DNA from 4 places in the Pantoea sp. E956-1 genome. Region 2 is predicted to be linked to each of the others. Evidence: predicted binding sites of a transcription regulator. Region 2 holds the regulator's gene; each other region holds the start of a gene.

Region 1 (5,595 bases), on a different contig from region 2:
TTATAATAAGAATTATCCTGAATTCACTCTCCGGATTATGATTTACATCTCAATTTTCGGACCAGCCTGGTCTGAAGTCTTACATTTTCGGCAGGCCCACTGAGCGCTTATTAATTCGTTACAGGGATGTTGTACCGAAGCGGTTGTAGTTGAGTAATACTAAGGAAGAGTCGATGAAATTGAGCGTAATGTCTAATGCCGCCTGGATGATGTCTGAGAAGATCATCTCTGTTTTTGGCGTCATTTTTGTGACGTCTTACGTGGCGAAGTCCTTTGGCCCAACAGTGTTTGGCCAGATGGCGTTTTCTACCTCACTATTTGCGATGGTGCAAACCGTTGCAATCTTTGGCACCGAAACCATTCTGTTTAAGCGCGTCAGCAAAAATGCGTCAGCAGGCCTGCGCCTGATGACCATCGCCCGTACGATGAGAATGGTGCTGTTGCTGGCCACTTCGGTGCCAGTCTTAATCTGGGTCTGGTACAACATGCAGGAAAATTTCCTGGCATTTGCACTGGCCTCATTTGTTGCCTCGGTTTTTGTCACCCAGGACACTTTCAGCGTTTATAACAACGCGCGTCTTGCCTCGCGTCTGAATACCATCGCCAACGCCGTGGGCATGCTGCTGAGTTTTGGTATCAGCTTCACCGTGGCCTGGCTGCGTCTTAATCCGCTGTGGCTGACGCTATCGATTGTCGCTGTGACCCTGGTGCCCTATCTGATTAAGCGTCACAACTTCTATCAGGACCATCAGGATCAGATGCCTCCGCGCGAAAAGCGCACTGCCTATCTGCGTTATCTGATGTATGCCGGTTTGCCGCTGGCGATCTCCAGCATCTTTATCTCTGTACAGGTAAAAGCGGCGCAGATGTTCCTTGCGGGCACAGCACCTGCGCGCGACCTCGGGCTGTTTGCAGCGGCGAATACGATTTCTGCCTCCTGGATTTTTATCCCGGTGGCGCTCATCACTTCCTGCTTCACTGAAATCTTCAGGGAGCGCGGCGAGGTCGCTATTAAACTGGCTGCGCGGCTCAATGGCTATGTTATGGCTGTTTCATTGCTGATGTTGCTGGTCATTTCACTTTACGGCGAGCGGATCATCATTGCGTTGTACGGCCCTGAATTCACACAGTCAGGAAGTCTCATTACGTTGCTGTCGATAGCGACCAGCTTTTCGGCAATGGGGACCGTAGCGTATCGCTACATGGTCAAAGAGGGAGGATTTAACTACTTGCTGAGGAAAATCATCTGCCTGATGGTCATCAGTTTGCCGCTCTCCTGGTGGTTGATCCAGGGTCACGGCATCATGGGGGCCGCGTGGAGCGTTTTCCTTTCAGAACTTTTGTCCCTGACCGTAATGAATTACTTCTTTAAAAACGGCGTTATTCAAAAGATTCAGGTTTCCTCACTCAACTACAAAACATACAAATGAGGTCAGATATGCTCAAGTTGAAAGAAGAACTCAGAAGAAGTGTGCAGTACTTTATTAAGAAGATGCCCTGGGCTTATCAGGACCGCATTTACTACTTCCATAAGTTCAGAAAGCTGCCCAATCTGCGTCAGCCAAAAGTGTTCAACGAGAAGGTGTTGTACCGTAAGTTTATCTTCGGCGATTACCAGAACTATGGTCGTCTGTCAGATAAGTACTCGGTGCGCGAATTCATTGCTGAAAAAATCGGTAATGAATACCTGATCCCGCTGGTACACGAAACCACTGACCCGACCACGCTCAACAGCTTACCCTGCTGGAAGGGGACGGTGATCAAGCCGAACCACGCCTCCAACATGGTAGAGATTCTGCTGGAGGAGCCGGACGCACTGCGCAAGCAGCAGATCATTCATGACTGCTATCGCTGGCTGAAGACCGACTTCGCCAACGAAGCGCGTGAGATTCACTATCGCTATATCAAGCCACGCATTCTGGTTGAGAAGTACATTGGTGATGGCAAAAGCGCGCCGATTGATTACAAGTTCCATATGTTCAACAAGCGTGATGGCAAGTTCGAATATGTGCTGCAGGTGATCTACAACCGCTGCCAGCCGCTGCTGTCGATGAATTTCTACGTGAATAACCTCAATGAGGCCTATCACAAGATTCGCGATACCGGTCTGGATGTGTCACCGATTATGCCGTCACTGGAACATGCGCTCGAACTGAGCAAGAAGCTGGCCAGTGATTTCGACTACGTGCGTGTGGACTGGTATATCCATGACGAGCGGATCTACTTTGGCGAACTGACCTTCACCCCGGGTGCAGGACTGGTCACCGGATTAGATCGTGGTTTAAATCAGATGATGGGAGATATGTGGATTCAGGACCGCCGCGGAACGCAGAGCCCGGGCGTTACAGTGCAGGATGTTAATATCCCTGCCATGTTGAAGAAAATTTAAGTACACACAGCAATATAAAAAACCCCGCTAAGCGGGGTTTTTTATGCGCAAAATTCAGGGAATCAATCAGGGCATTGGCCAGTCAGCAGGCGCCTGGCTCATCGCATCGATAAAGGCATGTTTTGATATTTCCACGAAGTTATGCACGTTTTCCATGCTCAGGGTAATGCCCATCAGACCGGTAACAAACCAGCAGGTCATGCCTAAACCAATTCCACCACACATAAATGCCATCACGTGACGGCTATCCTGACGAAGTTTGGTTTTCAGGGTGCTGGCAAAAAACATCATGATTGCGCTCAGCAATTCCCAACGCATAACAAGAAAACTGGCGGTTAATGTAGCCATCGGCCGGACCTCAATATCAGTAAGTATTCCTGACAATCTGCGGACATCACCGGCGGCGGAAAAGTGTGTCAGGGAGGGCTTTTTCGCCGTCAACTCAGGTTCAAAGTGTGACTTGGGTCACATTATATCACCCGATTTTAAATTTTGAACAAAATTTGGCTCTGGTATGGTAGCGGCGTAAGGGAATAGTGAGCAGTAGAAGAAGAACGGCGGAGAAATCAGTCAGATGCGCCCGGCGAGGGCGCAGCAGAGAATTAACGAACCGGGCAGCACTCGCCGGTGGTGCGCTGGGTGAAGCTATTAATCGGGTCGTTACAGCCAAAACTCAGCAGGCGGGGGCGCTGAATCGCCTGGCGACGCATGGTGTGGCGATATGCAGTAGGCGTCTGTGCAAACTGACGACGAAATACGCGGGAGAAGGTCTGCTGCGAGTCATAGCCATACTGCATCGCAATATCAAATACCGGGCGCTGTGTCTGCGACAGGGCTTCTGCTGCCAGCGTCAGACGGCGCTCGCGAATATAGCCACCCAGCGTCTGTTTCGTTACCGAACGGAACATACGCTGCAGGTGCCATTTCGAATAGCCCGATTTTGCCGCAACCTCATCGATCGACAGGCTCTTATCCAGGTTCTGGTCAATCCAGTGCGTCAGGGAATGAATGATCTCTTCTTGCATCATGGCCTCATCCTTCTGGTGCTTAATAAGCGGTAATAGGAGTTTAGTGGTTTTGATGGAGAGCGAGTATAATTCCTCAAGTTAACTTGAGGTAAAGAGCCTGATGAAAAAAGAACGCAACTATCCCAAACCGGTTTTAACACCGGGTGAAGTGGCGCGCCGCAGCGGTGTGACGGTCTCGGCGCTGCACTTCTATGAGACCAAAGGGTTGATTTCCAGCACCCGCAACAGCGGCAATCAGCGGCGATATAGTCGTGATGTGCTGCGACGCGTCGCGATTATTAAGATTGCGCAGCGCATCGGCATTCCGCTGGCGACGGTCAGTAACAGTCTTGATCACATTCCGGCGAACACGCGCATGTCGGCACCAGAATGGGATGCGCTGACCCGGCACTGGCGCGAAGAGCTGGATAAGCGCATTGAAACGCTGACCCGCCTGCGTAATGACCTGGATGGCTGTATCGGCTGCGGCTGTTTGTCGATGCGCGACTGCCCGCTGCGCAATCCCGGCGACCGGCTGGGTCAGCAGGGCTCGGGTGCGGTGCTGCTCGACCCGGAACAGGATGATAAACATCCGGATACAGAGTGACGTCTATACTTGGTGAAGGTCAAAACACAGGGAATCATGATGATCACCGTTCACCATCTTGAAAAATCGCGCTCACATCGGGTGCTGTGGCTGCTGGAAGAGCTGGAAGTGCCGTATCAGATTAAACACTATCAACGCGAACCGACCATGCTGGCCCCGGAGGCGCTGAAAAAAGTGCATCCCCTGGGAAAATCGCCGGTGATTACCGACGGGAATCAGGTCGTGGCAGAATCAGGTGCCATTCTCGAATACCTCGAAGAGAAACATGATCACGCGTTCCGTCTGAAAGTCAGTGATGAGGCGTCACGGCTGCAGTGCCGCTACTGGCTGCACTATGCCGAAGGCTCGCTGATGCCGCTGCTGGTGATGAAGCTGATCTTCGGTCAGATGGGTAAAGCGCCGGTGCCGTGGCTGCTGCGCCCGGTCGGGGCGGCATTCGGTAAAGGGGTACAGAAGGCGTTCCTGGATAAACAGCTTAAGCCGCACATGCAGATGATCGAACAGCATCTGGCTGCGAATCCCTGGTTTGCCGGTCAGCGCTTCAGTATTGCAGACATCCAGATGAGCTTTCCGCTGCTGGCGCTGGCGCAACGTGCCGGACTCGATCAGATGCCTGCCACCCAGACATGGCTGCAGACTGTGCAGCAGCGAGCCGCCTGGCAGCGCGCGATTGCGCAGGGCGGAGAGCTTTCACTGCCCGGTTAATCCCTCTCTCTACCGGCGGGTCGTGCCTCTTCACGGCTGCGCCGGTGCACATTTCCCTGAAAACCGCTTTAACTTCAGGAAGTCAGCATTTAAGGCCGATTTTCGCCGCGCGCCAGCTGACGGCTTAAGCCTGATCTTTATGCTGAAGAATCTCCCTCTGACAGTTGAAAATGTGCCGCTAAACGCCGGATAATCGCATGCCTTTTTAACTGGTCGCTTCTGGCGGCCAACTATCTGCGGCAAGGTAAACGTTTGCCTGGCGGATTAATCCCGACAGTGATGCCGTTTACCCGCTTATTCCAGGGACAGCGATGGTCGCAGAGCGATCCACACAACAAAAATTTTTGAGGCTCAATTATGTCAACTGAATCACGCCCGGCCAGTGGAAAACTGGACGCCTGGTTCTCGATCTCGGCGCGCGGCAGCAGCGTGCGTCAGGAAATTCTGGCCGGACTCACCACCTTTTTGGCGATGGTTTACTCCGTCATCGTGGTGCCAGGAATGCTGGGTAAAGCCGGTTTTCCCCCCACTGCCGTGTTTGTCGCCACCTGTCTGGTCGCCAGCTTTGGTTCCATCATCATGGGGCTGTGGGCTAATCTGCCGATGGCCATCGGCTGTGCTATCTCCTTAACTGCCTTTACCGCTTTCAGCCTCGTGCTGGGCCAGCACATCAGCGTGCCGGTGGCGCTGGGCGCGGTTTTCCTGATGGGGCTGCTGTTTACCCTGATCTCGGTTACCGGCATTCGTGCCTGGATCCTGCGTAACCTGCCGATGGGCGTGGCGCATGGTACCGGTGTCGGGATTGGCCTGTTTTTGCTGCTGATTGCGGCTGATGGCGTAGGCCTGGTAGTAAAAAATCCGGCACCGGGCCTGCCAGTGGCGCTGGG
Region 2 (5,595 bases):
TTTATGCAGGGACTGCGTGAGCTTTGCGATCAGCATCAGGCGCTGCTGGTGCTGGATGAAGTGCAGAGCGGCATGGGGCGCAGCGGCAAGCTGTTCGCCTATGAGCATTATGGCGTCCAGCCCGATATTCTGACCTCAGCCAAAGCACTGGGCGGCGGTTTCCCGGTCAGCGCCATGCTGACCACTAACGAGATCGCCTCGACGATGGCGCCGGGCGTGCATGGCACTACCTATGGCGGTAATCCCCTCGCCTGCGCTATTGCCGAAACCGCGCTCGATATTATCAATACGCCGGACGTGCTGGCAGGCGTTGAGACGCGTCGTCAGCACTTTGTCACGGCGCTGCAGGCCATCGATGCGAAGTATGATCTCTTCAGCGATATTCGCGGCAAGGGGCTGCTGATTGGCGCGGCGCTGAAACCGCAGCATGCCGGTAAAGCACGCGACATCCTGAATGCCGCGGCCGCAGAAGGCGTGATGGTGCTGGTTGCCGGAACCGACGTGATGCGTTTTGCCCCGTCACTGATCATTGAGCCTGCCGATATCGAAGAGGGCATGAGCCGCTTCGCCACGGCCGTCGGCAACGTGCTCAACGGCTAGCTTAGTTTTTACGTAAGCGTCTGATCAGCCAGCGGCCATGTTGCGGCCGCTGGTTCCACGCCAGCGATGAAATGGTGTACATCACGCTCAGATGATCGAGAATGCGCCGTACATGCTGCTCCACCACCGTTATCGGTCCCTCACTGATATTTTCCAGGTCATCCAGCAGGTTCACCTGTGAGCTTTCCCCATCATATTCCAGCCGCTGCTGACACCGCTGCAGCGCGATTTCACAGGATTGCAGGTAACGCTCAGCCAGCGACGCAGTGAGCATGGTGTGCTCACGCGCCAGAATCGTCATGGCGTTGATATGCTCGACGATAAACTGACTGTGCGTGACCCAGAGCCGCATATCACTCAGATAGCGGGAGTTGAACGCGGGTTCCTGCATCGCCTGATTCAGTGAGTTAAACAGCGCATTGTGTGCCTGATTGACCTTCACCCGCTGATAAGCCAGTTTCTCTGGTGACTGTTCGTCACCCAGCAACAGCCGTAGCGCATCCTGATAGGTTTCCAGTGCGTCATGGGCGTTCTGCCGTAGTAAGCCGCTCTGCCACTGCGGCCACAGCCACAGCATCCCGCCAAAAGCGATCAGACAACCCATCAGCGTATCCATGAGTCGCGGCAGCAGAAACTGCGCGCCATTCAGCGACAGCAATTGCAGCGAGTAAACCGCCGTGACCGTAAAGCCAATCATCGACCAGCCATAGAACTGGCGGGTAAAGCGATAGCTGATAAAGGTAATCGCCAGCATGATCAGCAGCACCAGCGACTCCGGCACCGCCATGCGCAGCGTGGCGGCCGCGATCACCAGACCGGCAAAAGTGCCCAGTGCCCGGTGCTGAATGCGGACACGGGTAGCGCTGTAGCCGTTCTGGCTGACGAACATGATGGTCATCAGGATCCAGTAGGGTTTGGGGATGTTGAAGAACAGCGCCAGCGCGCTGCCCAGCATCAGCATCACCGCAAAGCGGCCGGCAGTGCGCAGGGCCGATGAGCGGAACGAGAGATAACTGCGCAGCGCCGGTAACAGCGGCAGACGGCGCTGGCGGTCAGCCATCAGATCGCGCTGATAAAGGGGTTTCTGGGTGCGCAGAACCCGCGCGATGCGGTTGAAGTGGTAAAGGCAGAAGTTACCCACCGGATTGTCGGGATGCTGATGGGCGATTTTCTCCAGCGCGCCGAGCTGTTTATCCATCGCAAAGCGATCGGGTAGCTGGTGATAGAGAATGTCATCCGCCAGCACCCGCAACCGGGCCGAGATGGTTTTGGCATTCCATCGGATCACCGCTTCAGCGTGGCTCTGTTCGACCAGTTTCTGCACCTCTTCCGGCCGATGCAGGCTGACCGAGATATGTTCCTGCAGATCCAGCGCCACCTGAAAGGCGCGCGTCAGCCGTTTATGGCTGTGATCGCGGCTTGCCGACAGCATGTGCATCTGCTGATAACAGGTGTTGATCAGATCGACCACTTTCTGCTGGCGTGCCAGCAGCGGCGGCAGCGCCTTTTCCGGATCGGTCAGCTGCGTCAGCAGGGTATATTTGGCGTCGCAGTAGTTAGCCAGCTCGCGGTAGATCAGGCTCAGGCTTTCGCGCATTGGCTGCTCTTTCCACAGCCAGAACCAGAACCAGTTAAACAGCCCGTACCACAGCGTGCCGCCGATATAGAGCAGCGGGGGGACATAGATTGGCATGCGGCCAATCAGGCTCAGGGTAAAGATGGCGGCGATCAGGGTGCCGGGCAGCAGACGACCATGCAGCGGGCTAATTTCACCAGTGACGCCGAGCAGCAAGGGCATGGCGAACAGGATCAGCGGCAGAGGGATAGCATGCAGAGTAAGCCACTGCATCAGAAAGCTGCCGAGGGCAAACAGGCTGCCGCCAACAATCAGGCGTTTGAAGAAGCGTTTATGCGGGGTATCCAGACCGGCGATGTTGCAGCAGGCGGGCACTAATGAGAACAGCAAACCTTTTTGCAGGTCGCCAGCCAGCCAGCCCAGTGCCACGGGCAGACAGAGCACCAGCGTTTGCCGCAAGGCGTAGTTAACTTCAGGATGGTAAATAATTCGACGCCACATCGGCCCAACACAAACAATAACGGCGTGATGTTGCCATCACGCCGTGGGTGACAGGAATTAGCGGGTGCCGTAAACGACGATGGTTTTGCCGTGTGCGGAGATCAGGTTCTGATCTTCCAGCATCTTCAAAATACGGCCCACGGTTTCACGTGAACAACCAACAATCTGGCCAATTTCCTGACGAGTGATTTTAATTTGCATGCCGTCGGGATGCGTCATGGCATCTGGCTGCTTCGCCAGGTTAAGCAGAGTCTGTGCAATACGTCCGGTTACGTCGAGGAAAGCGAGGTTACCCACTTTTTCAGACGTCACCTGCAGGCGACGCGCCATCTGCGATGAGAGTCGCATCAGGATATCGGGATTAACCTGGATCAGCTGACGGAATTTCTTGTAAGAAATTTCCGCCACTTCGCACGCGCTTTTCGCACGTACCCAGGCGCTGCGCTCCTGGCCTTCTTCAAACAGGCCAAGCTCACCAATAAAATCGCCCTGATTCAGGTAAGAAAGAATCATCTCTTTGCCTTCTTCATCTTTAATCAGAACCGCAACGGAACCTTTCACGATGTAGTAAAGCGTTTCTGCTTTTTCACCTTGGTGAATCAGCGTACTTTTGGATGGATACTTGTGAATATGGCAATGGGACAGGAACCATTCGAGTGTAGGGTCTGTTTGCGGTTTGCCGAGAACCATTCGCTATTATCCTCTGTTGTAATCGTGCCCAAAATACAGGGGGCAGTTTTCCCTGTCAGGCGGTGAAAGCTTCAAGCGTTTCCATTTCAGGAAATTATTCGGGCCGCATCAGGCGCAGTGCGCATCATTCTTCCCGGCTTCGCCATCGGGTGACGAAAAATATTTTCAGCACTGTTTGTAGCACAGCTTTTGCCGACTGTCTTCTGTTGTCTCGCTTCAGCTACAGGCGGATTTCTCTGGATTGCTGTTTACCAGGCGAAAGCGTACTCTGGCGACAAAACAGCGTATTCCGGAGCAAAAATCATGCAGGCAAGAGTGAAATGGGTAGAAGGGCTGACATTCCTCGGAGAATCCTCATCCGGCCATCAGATACTGATGGATGGAAATTCGGGTGATAAAGCGCCCAGCCCAATGGAGATGGTGCTGATGGCGGCGGGCGGATGCAGCGCGATTGACGTGGTATCAATTCTGCAAAAAGGCCGCAACGATGTAGCTGATTGTGAAGTAAAACTGACTTCAGAACGTCGTGAAGAGGCGCCGCGAATCTTTACGCACATCAACCTGCATTTTATCGTGAGTGGCAAAGCGCTCCAGGATAAAGCGGTCTCACGCGCCGTGGATCTTTCTGCTGAAAAATATTGCTCTGTGGCCATCATGCTGGGTAAAGGCGTCAACATTACGCATAGCTATGAAGTGATTGAGCTGTAGTAGCCGCAAGGGATCTTTTAGTGATTGAGCTGTAATAGCCGCAGGGATCTTTTAAGGTCGCGGGCAAAATCTGTCGTGCTCTGCTGTCAGACTGTGCCTGCATCGGGAATCCGCTTTGATACTGTGCCTGCGCAGGGAACCGGGTCAGATCGGAAAGACGCAAAAGCCGCCATCCATGGCATGCCCGGCCCGCGCGATTACGCACCTCATCCCTGAGGTGCGCCCGTAACCGGGCCAACGCGTTGCGTTGTTCAAAAACGCTCCCGGCGTTTTTATCCGGGCGGCGGGACGCTTTCCTCTTCTGACCCGGTTCCCGGCGTGTTGAACTTATCTATTGCTGCCAGATTCTTTCTGCCCAGGCGTTGTCTGTAGCGACCTTCCTGAAACCGGATGCGGTTGCCGGACGGGAAGTGAAGGGAGCATATACCTGTAGCAAAGCATCGCGGGCCAGGGATGGCCCGCGCTGAGCCTGCCAGGGATGGCGGTTTTGCGTCTTTGCGAAAGGTGTATGCTACCTGAAGCCTGCTCAGCGGTAAGTCTTTAGCCGCAGGAAAACCAGTTTTACCATCTTTGTGAAAGACATCTGCTCTCAGAGCGGTTTTTGCTGACCTCTTACTCTATTCGCTTACCTTCCATCAGCCGCTTCACCAGCGGACCCATGATCAACTCCATCGCCAGACCCATTTTGCCGCCAGGCACCACCAGCGTATTGATGTGCGAGATAAACGAGCCCTGCAGCATCGCCAGCAGGTAGGGGAGGTCGATATCTTCCAGCGCCTGGAAGTGGATCACTACAAAGCTCTCATCCAGTGACGGAATAGCGCGGGCAGCGAACGGGTTTGAGGTATCGACCGTCGGGACGCGCTGAAAGTTGAGGTGAGTGCGTGAAAACTGTGGTGTGATGAAGTTGATGTAATCTTCCATCGAGCGCACCACCGAATCCATGACTGCTTCACGTGAATGGCCGCGCTCGCCGGTATCGCGCACCAGCTTCTGAATCCACTCCAGGTTCACAATTGGCACCACGCCAACCAGCAGATCAACCTGTTCTGCTACGTTGTGCTGCGCCGTTACCACGCCGCCGTGCAGCCCTTCGTAGAAGAGAATATCGGTGTTCTGCGGCAGCGGTTGCCACGGCGTAAAGGTGCCAGGCACCTGATTCCACGGCACCGCTTCATCGTAGGTGTGCAGATATTTACGCGACTGGCCCTGTCCGCTCTGGCCATACTCTTTAAAGCTCTGCTCCAGCAGGCCAAAGTCATTGGCTTCCGGGCCGAAGTAGCTGACATGACGTCCTAAATCGCGCGCCTTACGAATCGCCATATCCATTTCAGGACGGGTAAAGCGGTGAAAACTGTCACCTTCCAGCTCCGCCGCATGAAGATCGAGCTGCTGAAAGATCTTGCGAAACGCCACGCTGGTGGTGGTGGTCCCTGCGCCGCTGGAACCAGTCACCGCGATAATGGGATGACGTGCAGACATAGAAAAGCTCCCTGTGAGGTCGGGCAATAGGCATTGTT
Region 3 (5,595 bases), on a different contig from region 2:
ATCTCTTCGGTGAACAGGCCTGGCTGACCAGAGACACCAATCAGAATATCGGGCTGCGCATTGCGCACCACGTCCAGCAGCGAGATGGCATCATTGGTGACATCCCACTGCTGCAGGTTTTCGCTCTTCTGCACCAGCTTGCTCTGGAAATCGAGCAGGTTAGGCAGCTTGTCAGTGAGCAGACCAAAGCGATCCACCATCATTACCCGGCCACGCGCTTCCTCGTCACTCAGACCTTCGGATTTCATCTGCGCGATGATCTGTTCAGCGATACCACACCCCGCGGAACCCGCCCCCAGGAACACCACTTTCTGTTCGCACAGGCGGCTACCGGCCGCGCGGCTGGCGGCAATCAGCGTCCCTACGGTCACAGCGGCGGTGCCCTGAATATCATCGTTAAAGCAGCAGACTTCATCGCGATAGCGGTTCAGCAGCGGCATAGCATTCTTCTGGGCGAAATCTTCAAACTGCAACAGTACTTTCGGCCAGCGGCGTTTAACGGCCTGAATAAAATCGTTCACGAACGCATCATACTCTTCGCCAGTGATGCGCGGATGACGCCAGCCCATATAGAGCGGATCGTTCAGCAACTGCTGGTTGTTGGTCCCGACATCCAGCACTACCGGCAGGGTGTAAGCCGGACTGATGCCGCCACAGGCGGTATAGAGTGAAAGCTTACCAATCGGGATACCCATACCACCGATCCCCTGATCGCCGAGGCCCAGAATACGCTCGCCATCGGTCACCACAATCACCTTCACATTCTGCTTGGTGGCGTTTTGCAGCATATCTTCGATATGGTCGCGGTTAGGGTAGGAGATGAAGACGCCACGCGCACGACGGTAGATTTCAGAGAAGTGTTCGCAGGCTGCGCCGACGGTCGGGGTGTAGATGATAGGCATCATCTCTTCGAGATGGTTATCCAGCAGGCGGTAGAACAGCGTTTCGTTGGTGTCCTGGATGTTACGCAGGTAGACATGCTTATCGTTATTGTTTTTGAAGTCCTGGAACTGACGCCAGGCACGCTGCGCCTGCTCTTCAATTGATTCCACTGCTTCTGGCAGCAGACCGTTGAGGTTGAATTCGTTACGTTCTTCGATGCTAAAGGCGCTGCCTTTGTTCAGCAGGGGAAATTCCAGCAAAATCGGGCCAGCATAAGGGATATACAGCGGGCGTTTACTTTCGTAGTCGAGTTCCATGCGGTAATGCTCCGGTTGCAGTGTTGTCTGGCGTCACGCCGGAAAGGTAGCGCCAGTTTTCTTACCCGTTATCGCTCAGACTGCAGGCCTGGCAGCGGCAGGGTAACCGCTGCAGAAACATTCACGACCGTGCTGCTATCCTGCAACCTGAATTATTCAGAGTAATTTGTGATGACGTGAATTCTGGCGCCAGATCCTATGAAATTTCCCGCAGAAGTACAGCGTTTGTTCATAAAAGCTCACAAAACTGTGGCCTCTCTGACAGCGGGTTATGCTTTGTACAGCGTCACCCGCAGCAGCTCACTGCAGCCAAATGTCTCAAGCGTCGCCTGTGTGGCGGCGAACTGGCTTAACGTGGCATTTTCCACTTCCGCTAATACCGCTTTTTTTATCTGACGAACATCACCACCCTGCATGTTCAGCAGGACCAGCGCAGCCTGAAGAGGCGGGAAGCTTGGGTTAAACGCGGCGTTTTCCGCATAGCGCCCGGTGACAATCGCGCCGGTTGCGGTCAGCAGCGCAACACCGGCGTGTGACTGGCTGTAAGGCGCGTGGCTGGCATTGGCGGCGGCAACCGCAGCCTGCACCAGTTCATCGCCTTCGGCGATATAGCCGTGATCCACGCGGTCCATCAGGAAGGTCGTGATGTCCAGATCGCGCGGTCCAAAAGCATCCGGCAGATAATCGGCCAGCGTGCTGATCGCGCGTTGTGGCAGGCTGATGCGAATGTTCGTGCCGCTGTTCAGCTCGTTCATAAACTGACGGCAGTGACCGCACGGCGTGTAGTTAACGGTGATCGTCTCAAGCTGACTTTCCCCACGCAGCCACGCATGGGTAATGGCGCTCTGCTCAGCGTGAACGGTCTGCTGCAACGGCGTACCGGTAAATTCCATGTTGGCCCCGAAGTACCAGTTGCCGCTGACGCCACGGGCGATAGCCCCGACGTTAAAATGCGACACGGTAGCAACGGCACAGGCCGCCGCCAGAGGCAGCAGCGCCAGCGCCAGGGCATCGGCATCCATCTGTGTCTGATGCTGCAGTGAGGCAACCTGGTCGGCGCTCAGCACCGCATGGAAGTCAGGATCGTTCAGTAGGGGTGCAAGTGCAGTTTGCAGCGTTGACGGCAATGCCTCAAAAGCGGACAGGAAACGGGATTGCATGTGAGCCTCATTTAATTCAGCAGGACGATGTGCCAGTCACCGGTTTATATGTGATCCACATCGCTCTGACAATGTAACCTGTGTTGCATGTTTCAACTTTGCGAGATCTCTCGCAAACTTTCAGCCAAACCAGTGCAGCAGCAGCGGAAAAATAAATGGCGCCAGCAAGGAGGTGATGATGCCGCAGATCACCAGCGCCAGTGAGCTGAATGCTCCTTCCTGATAATCGAGTTCAGCAGCGCGCGCCGTGCCGAGCGCGTGCGACGCGTTACCTATCGCCAGTCCGCGTGCCGCTTTAGATTTCACGCCAAGCAAATTCAGTACGGTATGCCCGAACACCGCACCCAGTACCCCGGCAATCAGCACGCAGATGGCGCTGATGGCGGGAATGCCGTGCAGCGAACCGGAGACGGCCATCGCAATGGGCGTGGTAACGGATTTAGGAATGATGGTAGCGGCGATTTCGGGCGTGGCGCCCATCCACAGGGCAATGGCGGTGCCAGAAGTCATGGCGGTCACACTGCCAATAAAGCAGACGCCAATAATCGATTTCCAGCGGGCACGGATCTGATGCATCTGCTCATACAGCGGCAGTGCCAGCGCGACCACTGCCGGTTGGAGCAGCTGATTAAGAATCTGACTGCCCGCGAAATAGCGCGAATAGGGCAGCTGCAGCAGCAGCAGAATCGGGATAATTATCGCCATCGCTACCAGCAGCGGATTGAGCAGCGAGATTTTCAGCCGTATCGCCAGCTTGCGCGCCAGGAAAAATGCCGCCAGCGTCAGTGGCAGTGACCACCATATTTCACTCATCGCCTGACTCCCCGGCCGGACGACGGCTGTGAAGCTGGTGGGCGCTGACGCCGACAATCGAGAGGACCAGAAAGGTACTGACGACGCAGGAGATCACGATAGGGCCAAACTGCGCAGTCAGAATATCGGTGTAGCTCATTACCCCGACGCTGATCGGCACAAACAGCAGCGCCATATAGCGAATCAGCAGATGGCAGCCCGGTTTGACCCAACTGACCGGCAGGATCTGCGACGCGAGCAGGGCAAACAGAATTAACATCCCCAGGATGCTGCCGGGCAGTTTGATGGGCAGCAGCGAGGCGATGCCGATTCCGGTGTATAAGCAGAGATAAATGATGATAAAGGCGCGAAGATAGCGCCCGCAGACAGACAGCACGGTGAGCATGGCAGGCTCCTGTTTTCACTGAGCTTCATCATACTCATTAACCGCTTAGCGTGCTAGCGATCACATTTATGCAGCGGTGTGACAGTAGCAGATACAGATTTTCAGAGGCGGGAGTGGAATGGAAGCGGTGCACATTCAGAGCGAGGAGTGATAACCCTTCGCGCCCGTGATGAGGCACGAAGGGTTTGAGAACGGCACTGCGCTAAGCGGTTAAAGCCGCAGAATGCAGAGTGTTACTTAACAGGCATTCCTGGCACAGCACCGCTGTCGACGGACAGCACAAACAGATCTTTGCCGCCAGGACCCGCTGACAGCACCATGCCTTCAGAGATGCCAAAGCGCATTTTACGCGGCGCGAGGTTGGCCACGATAATGGTCATTTTACCGACCAGCACAGAGGGATCGGGATAGGCGGCGCGGATACCCGAGAAGATCTGACGCTTTTCACCGCCCAGGTCGAGCTGCAGGCGCAGCAGCTTGTCCGACCCCTCAACCAGTTCCGCTTGCTCAATCAGCGCCACGCGCATATCAACTTTGGCGAAATCGTCGATGGTGATGGTGTCACCTACCGGCGCATCGGCCAGCGGGCCGCTTGCGGCCGGTGCACTGGCGGCAGCGGCATCCTCTTTCGAGGCCTCAATCAGTCCTTCAACCTTTGCCATCTCAATGCGGCTGTAGAGCGCTTTGAATGGCGCAACCTGGTGGTCGAGCAGCGGTTGCGCGATAGCATCCCAGCTCAGTTCGCAGTTCAGGAAGCCTTCTGCGCGGGCGCTCAGTGACGGCAGCACCGGCTTCAGCCAGGTCATCAGAATGCGGAACAGGTTAATGCCCATTGAGCAGATCGCCTGCAGATCGGCATCACGGCCTTCCTGCTTCGCCACCACCCACGGAGCCTGCTCATCGACATAACGGTTCGCCAGGTCAGCCAGCGCCATGATCTCACGGATAGCCCGGCTGTATTCACGACCGGCCCATGCGTCACCAATCTTCTCTGACGCGTCCACAAAAGTCTGATAGAGCGCCGGATCGGCCAGCTCAGCCGCCAGTTTGCCGTCAAAGCGTTTGGTGATAAAGCCCGCGTTACGTGACGCCAGGTTAACCACTTTGTTGACGATATCGGCGTTTACGCGCTGGACGAAATCTTCCAGATTCAGATCGATATCGTCGATACGTGAAGAGAGTTTCGCCGCGTAGTAGTAACGCAGGCTGTCCGCATCCAGATGCTGCAGCCAGGTGCTGGCTTTAATAAAGGTGCCGCGCGACTTCGACATCTTGGCACCGTTAACGGTGACATAGCCGTGCACAAACAGGTTGTTCGGCTTGCGGAAGTTGCTGCCTTCCAGCATCGCTGGCCAGAACAGGCTGTGGAAGTAGACGATATCTTTACCGATGAAGTGATAGAGCTCGGTCGTGGAGTCTTTACGCCAGAATTCGTCGAAGTCGATGTCGCCGCGCTTGTCGCACAGGTTCCTGAACGAGCCCATGTAGCCGATAGGCGCATCCAGCCAGACATAAAAATATTTGCCTGGCGCGTCCGGGATTTCAAAGCCGAAGTAAGGCGCGTCGCGGGAGATATCCCACTGCTGCAGGCCCGATTCGAACCACTCCTGCATTTTGTTCGCCACCTGATCCTGCAGCGCACCCGAGCGGGTCCAGGCCTGCAGCATGGCGCTGAACGAGGGCAGATCAAAGAAGAAGTGTTCAGAGTCGCGCAGAACCGGCGTTGCGCCAGAGACCACCGATTTTGGCTCGATCAGCTCGGTCGGGCTGTAGGTCGCGCCACACACTTCGCAGTTATCGCCATACTGATCCGCAGATTTACATTTCGGGCAGGTGCCTTTTACAAAACGATCCGGCAGAAACATCCCTTTTTCCGGATCGTAAAGCTGGGAGATGGTGCGGTTCTTAATAAAACCGTTCTCTTTCAGACGGCCGTAAATCAGCGCAGACAGCTCACGGTTTTCCTCGCCGTGGGTCGAGTGATAATTGTCATAGCTGACATTGAAACCAGCAAAGTCGGCTTCATGCTCGCTTTTCA
Region 4 (5,595 bases), 190 kb from region 2:
ACGGGATACACCCTGTCCCGTGGCAACAACGGTGCCCGTGGCATCCGAGACAGGAATCAGTGGCTTTGGAACCAGATGAGGCTCATAGAAGCCCTCTACTATTGCCTTATCCCTGAAGTTCAGAGACACCGCGCCAACTTTAACCAGAAGTTCACCCGGACCGGGTACAGGCGTTTCCACCTCTTCAAGCTTTAAGTTTTCAAGGCCAAAATCTTTCAGTAACCATGCTTTCATTTTGTCATTTCCCATGTGTATGCATCGAATAGGGTGATGATAAAAAAAGCAGGCGGGCGTAAAAAGCCACGTAAAAGGACTTCAGTGTTACTGCAGGAGAAACAATCGGAATGAGATATAATCCGCAATACACTATTTCGGCAGGAATATTTTTTGCGGAGTTAAATGATGCGCTCGAACATGCTGGAATTGATGGATATTTTTGTTCACGTCGTTGAATTCCGTAGTTTCACCCGGGCCGCTGACGCCTTGCAGCTGCATCGCCCTGCGGTCAGTAAGTCCGTACAACAGCTGGAAGACAAGCTTGGCGTTAAGCTATTGCACCGCACCACGCGCAGTCTGAGTGTGACCGTTGAAGGGGAAGAAATTTATCAGCGGGCTAAAACGCTGCTGAGTGATGCCAGCGATATAATGGCTTCTTACTCTTCAAATCAGCGACCTCGTGGCCAGCTGCGCATTGATGTTCCACTGGCGCTGGCACACAGTATCCTGATCCCACAATTAAGCGAGTTTCAGGCTTTATATCCTGAAATTGAAATAGTCTTAACCGCTTCAGATCGCCTGACCAATTTAATTACAGAGGGTGTCGACTGTGTTATTCGTCTCGGTGAGCTTGCTGATTCGAATTTTATTTCGCGCAGAATGGGCAGCCTGCAGATGGTCACCTGTGCAGCACCCTCTTATCTGGATAAATATGGCACTCCTTTAACGCCTGATGACCTTAAAGACCATAAAGCCATTTATTTTTTTAATGAACACAGTCGGGACATTCAGGAATGGAAATTCGTTATGAACGGCGAAATTGTTTCACGGCATCCGGGAAGCAGCGTACGAGTTAACAATTCTGACGTACTTCTTTCCTGTGGCGTGGCGGGCCTCGGCATGCTTCACGCATTATATACGGCATTAAAGCCCTGCCTCGAAACAGGCCAGCTGAAGGAAGTATTATCGGGTTATGCGACAGTGACGAAACCGGTTTCAATACTCTACCCTGACAGACGCTATCTTCCGCCTAAGGTCCGGGTCTTTATCGAATGGTTTACTGAAGTATTCAGGAAGAATCATCAGTGTTAAACGTGAATCTTAGCTTCGGCACAGGCACTCCCGTGCCCCATGAAAAGTGCGTGTTTCCTGTTTAAGGTATGCCGCCATTTTGTCTGGCATCCGGAAATCTCCCGGGCAGATTAGATCACTGCAGCAACGTCCGTTTCTGGCTCAAAGTGGCGCATAACGGCAATCAGAAGGAGAGGGGTAGCAACAAACAGGATGCACCAGAAGTGCGAAAGCGCGGGTTTAAATCAGCAGAAGCAGAAAAGGTGATAATCACAGGTCGATCCCTGACCGCGATTATCGAGGGTTTCTTGCGGGGTGCTTAGTACATGGCACCCGGCGGTACGTGTTTGAACGTCTCAACGTAAGCGCGGAACACGTGTTTAAAAATACGTTTCATGGAACACCTGATTCAAATTTAGTTGAACATATACCGAAAAAGTATAGCTCCTGTGCGTTTTAACAGCAAATAAATTTGAACCAGATCACAAAAATGGCGGTTTTATGTGCAAGCGCCCTACGCTGTGTAGCCGAGATGCTGCAACAGAATGGTGGAGCCGACGGCTATCAGCACTACTCCACCCAGCACTTCCGCCCATTTGCCCAGGATCGGACCAATAAAGCGCCCGACTAATACGCCAGTTGTCGCCATCACCGTAGTGGCTGCACCAATAGTCAACGCGGTCGTTATGATATTCACCTGCAGGAAAGCCAGGCCCACACCGACAGCCAGCGCATCGAGGCTGGTTGCTACTGCGGTAGTCGCCAGAACCATAAAGCCATGGCTTTGCGGGGCTTCACAGGGTTCTGCGACGGCAGTCTGACGGAAGCCTTCCATCATCATACGGCCGCCCAGAAACGCCAGCAGAATGAAGGCAACCCAGTGATCCCACGCCATGATATAACGGCTGGCGGCCAGGCCAAGCGCCCAGCCAATCAGCGGCGTCAGCGCTTCAATTGAGCCGAAAATCAGACCGGTACGCAGCGCTTCTTTAAAACCGGGACGATACAATGTGGCACCTTTGCCCAGAGCAGCAGCAAACGCGTCCATCGACATGCCTAGCGCAAGAATTAAAGTGGCAATAAAGGTCATGATTTATTCACCTGGGGCGAAAAAGCGGCAATTCACGCTGAATTCACCACACAAAGTGTTCAGTTATGAAAAAGTGGGCGCAGTCTACCATGCAAACTCAAAGATAAAAAGACAGTAAAATCAGGGATTTAAGTATAGCAAAGGCTATAACTCTTATCACCCGCTATGAATCGCGCTAAGTCGATGGTGGCAAAGCGTTTTCTGACCATTTCTCTGGCCATGCAGCATGCCGGATGCGCGCGAAGCTGCGCGCCACCATTGAACCGTGTCGCCGTTTACCGGAAAATGCCGGGCTGATAAATATGGGATACCGGTTATGAATAACCCTTTTGAAACGTTGATCGTGCCTGGTGGCATTTTGCTGCTGGGCTTTCTCTCGGCGCTGCTGCTGCCCGCGCCCGCCTTTAGCGTGACGGTGGCGCAGCATCTGTTGCAGATGTTCCATTTGCAGGACCTGAATCAGCTCTACACGGTGGTGTTTTGCGTCTGGTTTTTGCTGCTGGGCGCACTGGAGTTTTTTGTTATCCGTTTTATCTGGCGTCGCTGGTTCAGGGGCTGACAGCAGGATACGCATCGACCAGCGCCTTTAGCCGTTCGGCACTGCGCGCATAACCTTCACGTGGCAGATGTGCCGCCCCCAGCAGCAGGCCCGCACCGCCCTGATCCGTCTGCTGATACCAGATCGACAGTGGCGACGGTGCCATGCCCCACTCCACTGCCTGCTGCGCAATCACCTGATCCGGTGAACCGGCGGGTAAACGGACAATCACCCCCAGCCCGGCGCGTTGCAGGTCATGAAAGTGAGGATGCAGCACCGCGAACATCTGCTCCAGCCGCTCATGATAGACGCGCTTCATGCGCCGCAGATGCCGCATAAAGTGGCCATCCCGCAGAAATTCCGCCACCGCGTTGTGCAGCAATCCGGAGGAGGCAGGCGAAAGCAACGCGCAGACCTCACCGAACCGGGCCGTCAGCGCGGGTGGCACCACCATAAAACCGAGCCGCAGTTGCGGCGTCAGCGTCTTGCTGAACGTGCCGATGTGCAACACCCGCCCCTGGCTATCGAGCGCGGCCAGTGCCGGCGCGGCGCGATTGCCGGGCTGAAGCTCGCCGAGATAGTCATCTTCGATAATCCAGCGCTGCGTGCGGCTGGCCCAGTTAAGCAGGGCATGGCGGCGAGCCAGGCTCATCGTCATACCAAGCGGCGCCTGCTGTCCCGGCGTGACCAGCGCAAAAGCGGCATCCGGCGCGCGGGCAATCCCGGCCTCAACCTGCAACCCTTCGGCATCAACCGGCGTGACGCGCAGCACTTCAACCGCGCGACGCGCCACCCAGAATCCGGGATCTTCCAGCCATGCTATTTTACCCTGAAAATTCATCGCCAGCCCAATCAGTCCCATTGCGCCAGCATAGCCGCTGGTAATAATAATCTGGTCCGCCTGACAGCGCAGGCCGCGTGCCACCGCCAGGTAGGCCACCAGCGCCTGCCGCAACGCTAAGCTGCCGCGGGGATCGGGATAGCTGGCCGGTCTGCTGACCTGCAGGCGCGTCTGACGCTGCAGAATGCGCAGCCAGACTTTGGCCGGGAATGCATCGCTCGCAGGAATGCCCATCTGGAAGGTTAGCGGTGGCGCTTCATACTCCTCAGCGCCCTCCAGCCGCTGGTCTTCAGCATCGTCACTGACCGGCTTTAACAGCGGTAATGGGCTGACGAAGGTACCCGCCGCGCCTCTGGCCTGCAGAAACTGACCATCAACCAGCATGTCATAACTTGTGCGAACGGTGCCGCGCGCCACGCCGAGCTGAGCCGCCAGATCGCGGCAGGAAGGCAGACGCGCCCCAGGTTGTAAACGTCCTTCACTAATCGCCTGTTCAATCAATTGGCGCAGTTGTTCACTGAGGCCACGTGACGCGCCGCGCTGCAGTGTCAACGTGGAAAGCGGCGATGGGCCAGTCAGACTCTCATTTTTTGGCACTTTATCTGCTCCATTGAAAGGCCGAAAATCACCTTATCAACCCTGAATGAGGCAATAAGATGAGCGAACGTATCGATTTTCACAGTGCAGCACCGGCGGGCATGAAAGCGCTGGGCGGCGTATACAGCTATCTGGCACAAACCGATCTGCCGCTCACTTTACTGGAACTGCTGTTCATGCGCATATCGCAGATTAATGGCTGTGCCTACTGCATTGATTTACATACCAAAGCGCTGAATAAAGCGGGCATGAGCTGGGATAAGATCGTACTGACCTCAGTCTGGCAGGAATCCGGTACGCTGTTCAGTGATAAAGAGAAGGTTGCCCTGCACTGGGCTGAATGCCTGACCCTGATTGCTCAGCAGGGTGCGCCAGACGACCGCTATACCGCCCTGAAAGCGCACTTCAGTGAAAAAGAGATTGTCGATCTGAACATCGCGATTGGTCTGATGAACACCTATAACCGCATGGCGATAAGTCTGAAAAAGTTGCCCGCCAGCGCCAGTCAGTCATAAGTGAATCCGATGCGTGCGCCGGTGTTCACGCATTTTCAGACTCACAAAAATGTAACATTATTTTTACACAAGCAGCCTTTCAGGCGCTCTTCCCCCGATTCCCGTTATTCCTTACTGCATAATAAATCGCTAAATTTCAGCGTATTAAATAATTCCGTATTGATCGCATCCCTTGCGGCGTTGCACCAGCATGGGGCTTTTCAGCAACATGCTATTTTGATTAACTCACTGACTTCACAATAAAAAATCCCTAATACGCCGCTGGTCCTGATGATTAATTCTTATGCTGAATCATTTCTGCATTTAAAAAATAAACAAATGTTTAATTCAGATGCGAGAATGTTATATTCGGATGACAAAGCATAACGTGCAGTTAACGCGTTATCACCGCTTTAACCCTATACCTGAGACTTAACCTTTGAGAAATAGCGCAACGCGCTCGTCAGAAGCGTGACTATTTCGCCTGCGAAACTGTTGGGCTTCAGGTCAACAGAAGAGGAGATGTCGCCTCATGTGCAATTCAGCTGTAAACCTTGCGCTCGCGATGAGTGCCATGGCAAAGGACACCACTACTACCGCGCAGGAGCGCAAAGACGTTGACGTGCTGCTGATTGGCGCAGGTGTGATGAGCGCTACCCTCGGTGCATGGCTGCAGGATTTAGAGCCGGACTGGTCCATCGAAATGGTGGAGCGGCTGGATAGCGTGGCCGAAGAGTCGTCCAACGGC

Evidence for each region. The regulator CRP, encoded in region 2, controls carbon source genes, mostly activating them, when cyclic AMP is high. The targets are predictions, from matches to a motif close to ATGTGANNNNNNTCACAT.
Region 1: a site for CRP is predicted at 2,843-2,860, ahead of AC0T7J_RS19515 (YjcB family protein). Genes of this name have one in related genera too.
Region 3: a site for CRP is predicted at 2,408-2,425, ahead of cdd (cytidine deaminase). Genes of this name have one in related genera too.
Region 4: a site for CRP is predicted at 1,758-1,775, ahead of azuC (stress response protein AzuC). Genes of this name have one in related genera too.

The regions. Positions count from the first base shown of each region.
Region 1 covers NZ_CEUYZP010000009.1:147,145-152,739, reverse strand. Annotated here, with positions in the region: gene AC0T7J_RS19525 (MATE family efflux transporter) at 174-1,430, shown strand; gene AC0T7J_RS19520 (ATP-grasp fold amidoligase family protein) at 1,439-2,389, shown strand; gene AC0T7J_RS19515 (YjcB family protein) at 2,456-2,737, opposite strand; gene soxS (superoxide response transcriptional regulator SoxS) at 2,992-3,417, opposite strand; gene soxR (redox-sensitive transcriptional activator SoxR) at 3,518-4,003, shown strand; gene AC0T7J_RS19500 (glutathione S-transferase family protein) at 4,043-4,708, shown strand; gene AC0T7J_RS19495 (NCS2 family permease) at 5,066-5,595, shown strand, end outside.
Region 2 covers NZ_CEUYZP010000006.1:216,104-221,698, forward strand. Annotated here, with positions in the region: gene argD (bifunctional acetylornithine/succinyldiaminopimelate transaminase) at 1-600, shown strand, start outside; gene AC0T7J_RS16305 (YccS/YhfK family putative transporter) at 602-2,677, opposite strand; gene crp (cAMP-activated global transcriptional regulator CRP) at 2,735-3,367, opposite strand; gene AC0T7J_RS16315 (OsmC family protein) at 3,671-4,075, shown strand; gene AC0T7J_RS16320 (phosphoribulokinase) at 4,688-5,557, opposite strand.
Region 3 covers NZ_CEUYZP010000001.1:1,023,936-1,029,530, reverse strand. Annotated here, with positions in the region: gene AC0T7J_RS05065 (NAD-dependent malic enzyme) at 1-1,199, opposite strand, end outside; gene cdd (cytidine deaminase) at 1,469-2,359, opposite strand; gene AC0T7J_RS05055 (CidB/LrgB family autolysis modulator) at 2,480-3,172, opposite strand; gene AC0T7J_RS05050 (CidA/LrgA family protein) at 3,165-3,557, opposite strand; gene metG (methionine--tRNA ligase) at 3,791-5,595, opposite strand, start outside.
Region 4 covers NZ_CEUYZP010000006.1:25,527-31,121, reverse strand. Annotated here, with positions in the region: gene AC0T7J_RS15475 (zinc-dependent alcohol dehydrogenase family protein) at 1-234, opposite strand, end outside; gene AC0T7J_RS15470 (LysR family transcriptional regulator) at 403-1,308, shown strand; gene azuC (stress response protein AzuC) at 1,607-1,684, opposite strand; gene mntP (manganese efflux pump MntP) at 1,802-2,377, opposite strand; gene AC0T7J_RS15455 (DUF1158 domain-containing protein) at 2,694-2,936, shown strand; gene pdxR (MocR-like pyridoxine biosynthesis transcription factor PdxR) at 2,926-4,353, opposite strand; gene AC0T7J_RS15445 (carboxymuconolactone decarboxylase family protein) at 4,413-4,868, shown strand; gene mqo (malate dehydrogenase (quinone)) at 5,380-5,595, shown strand, end outside.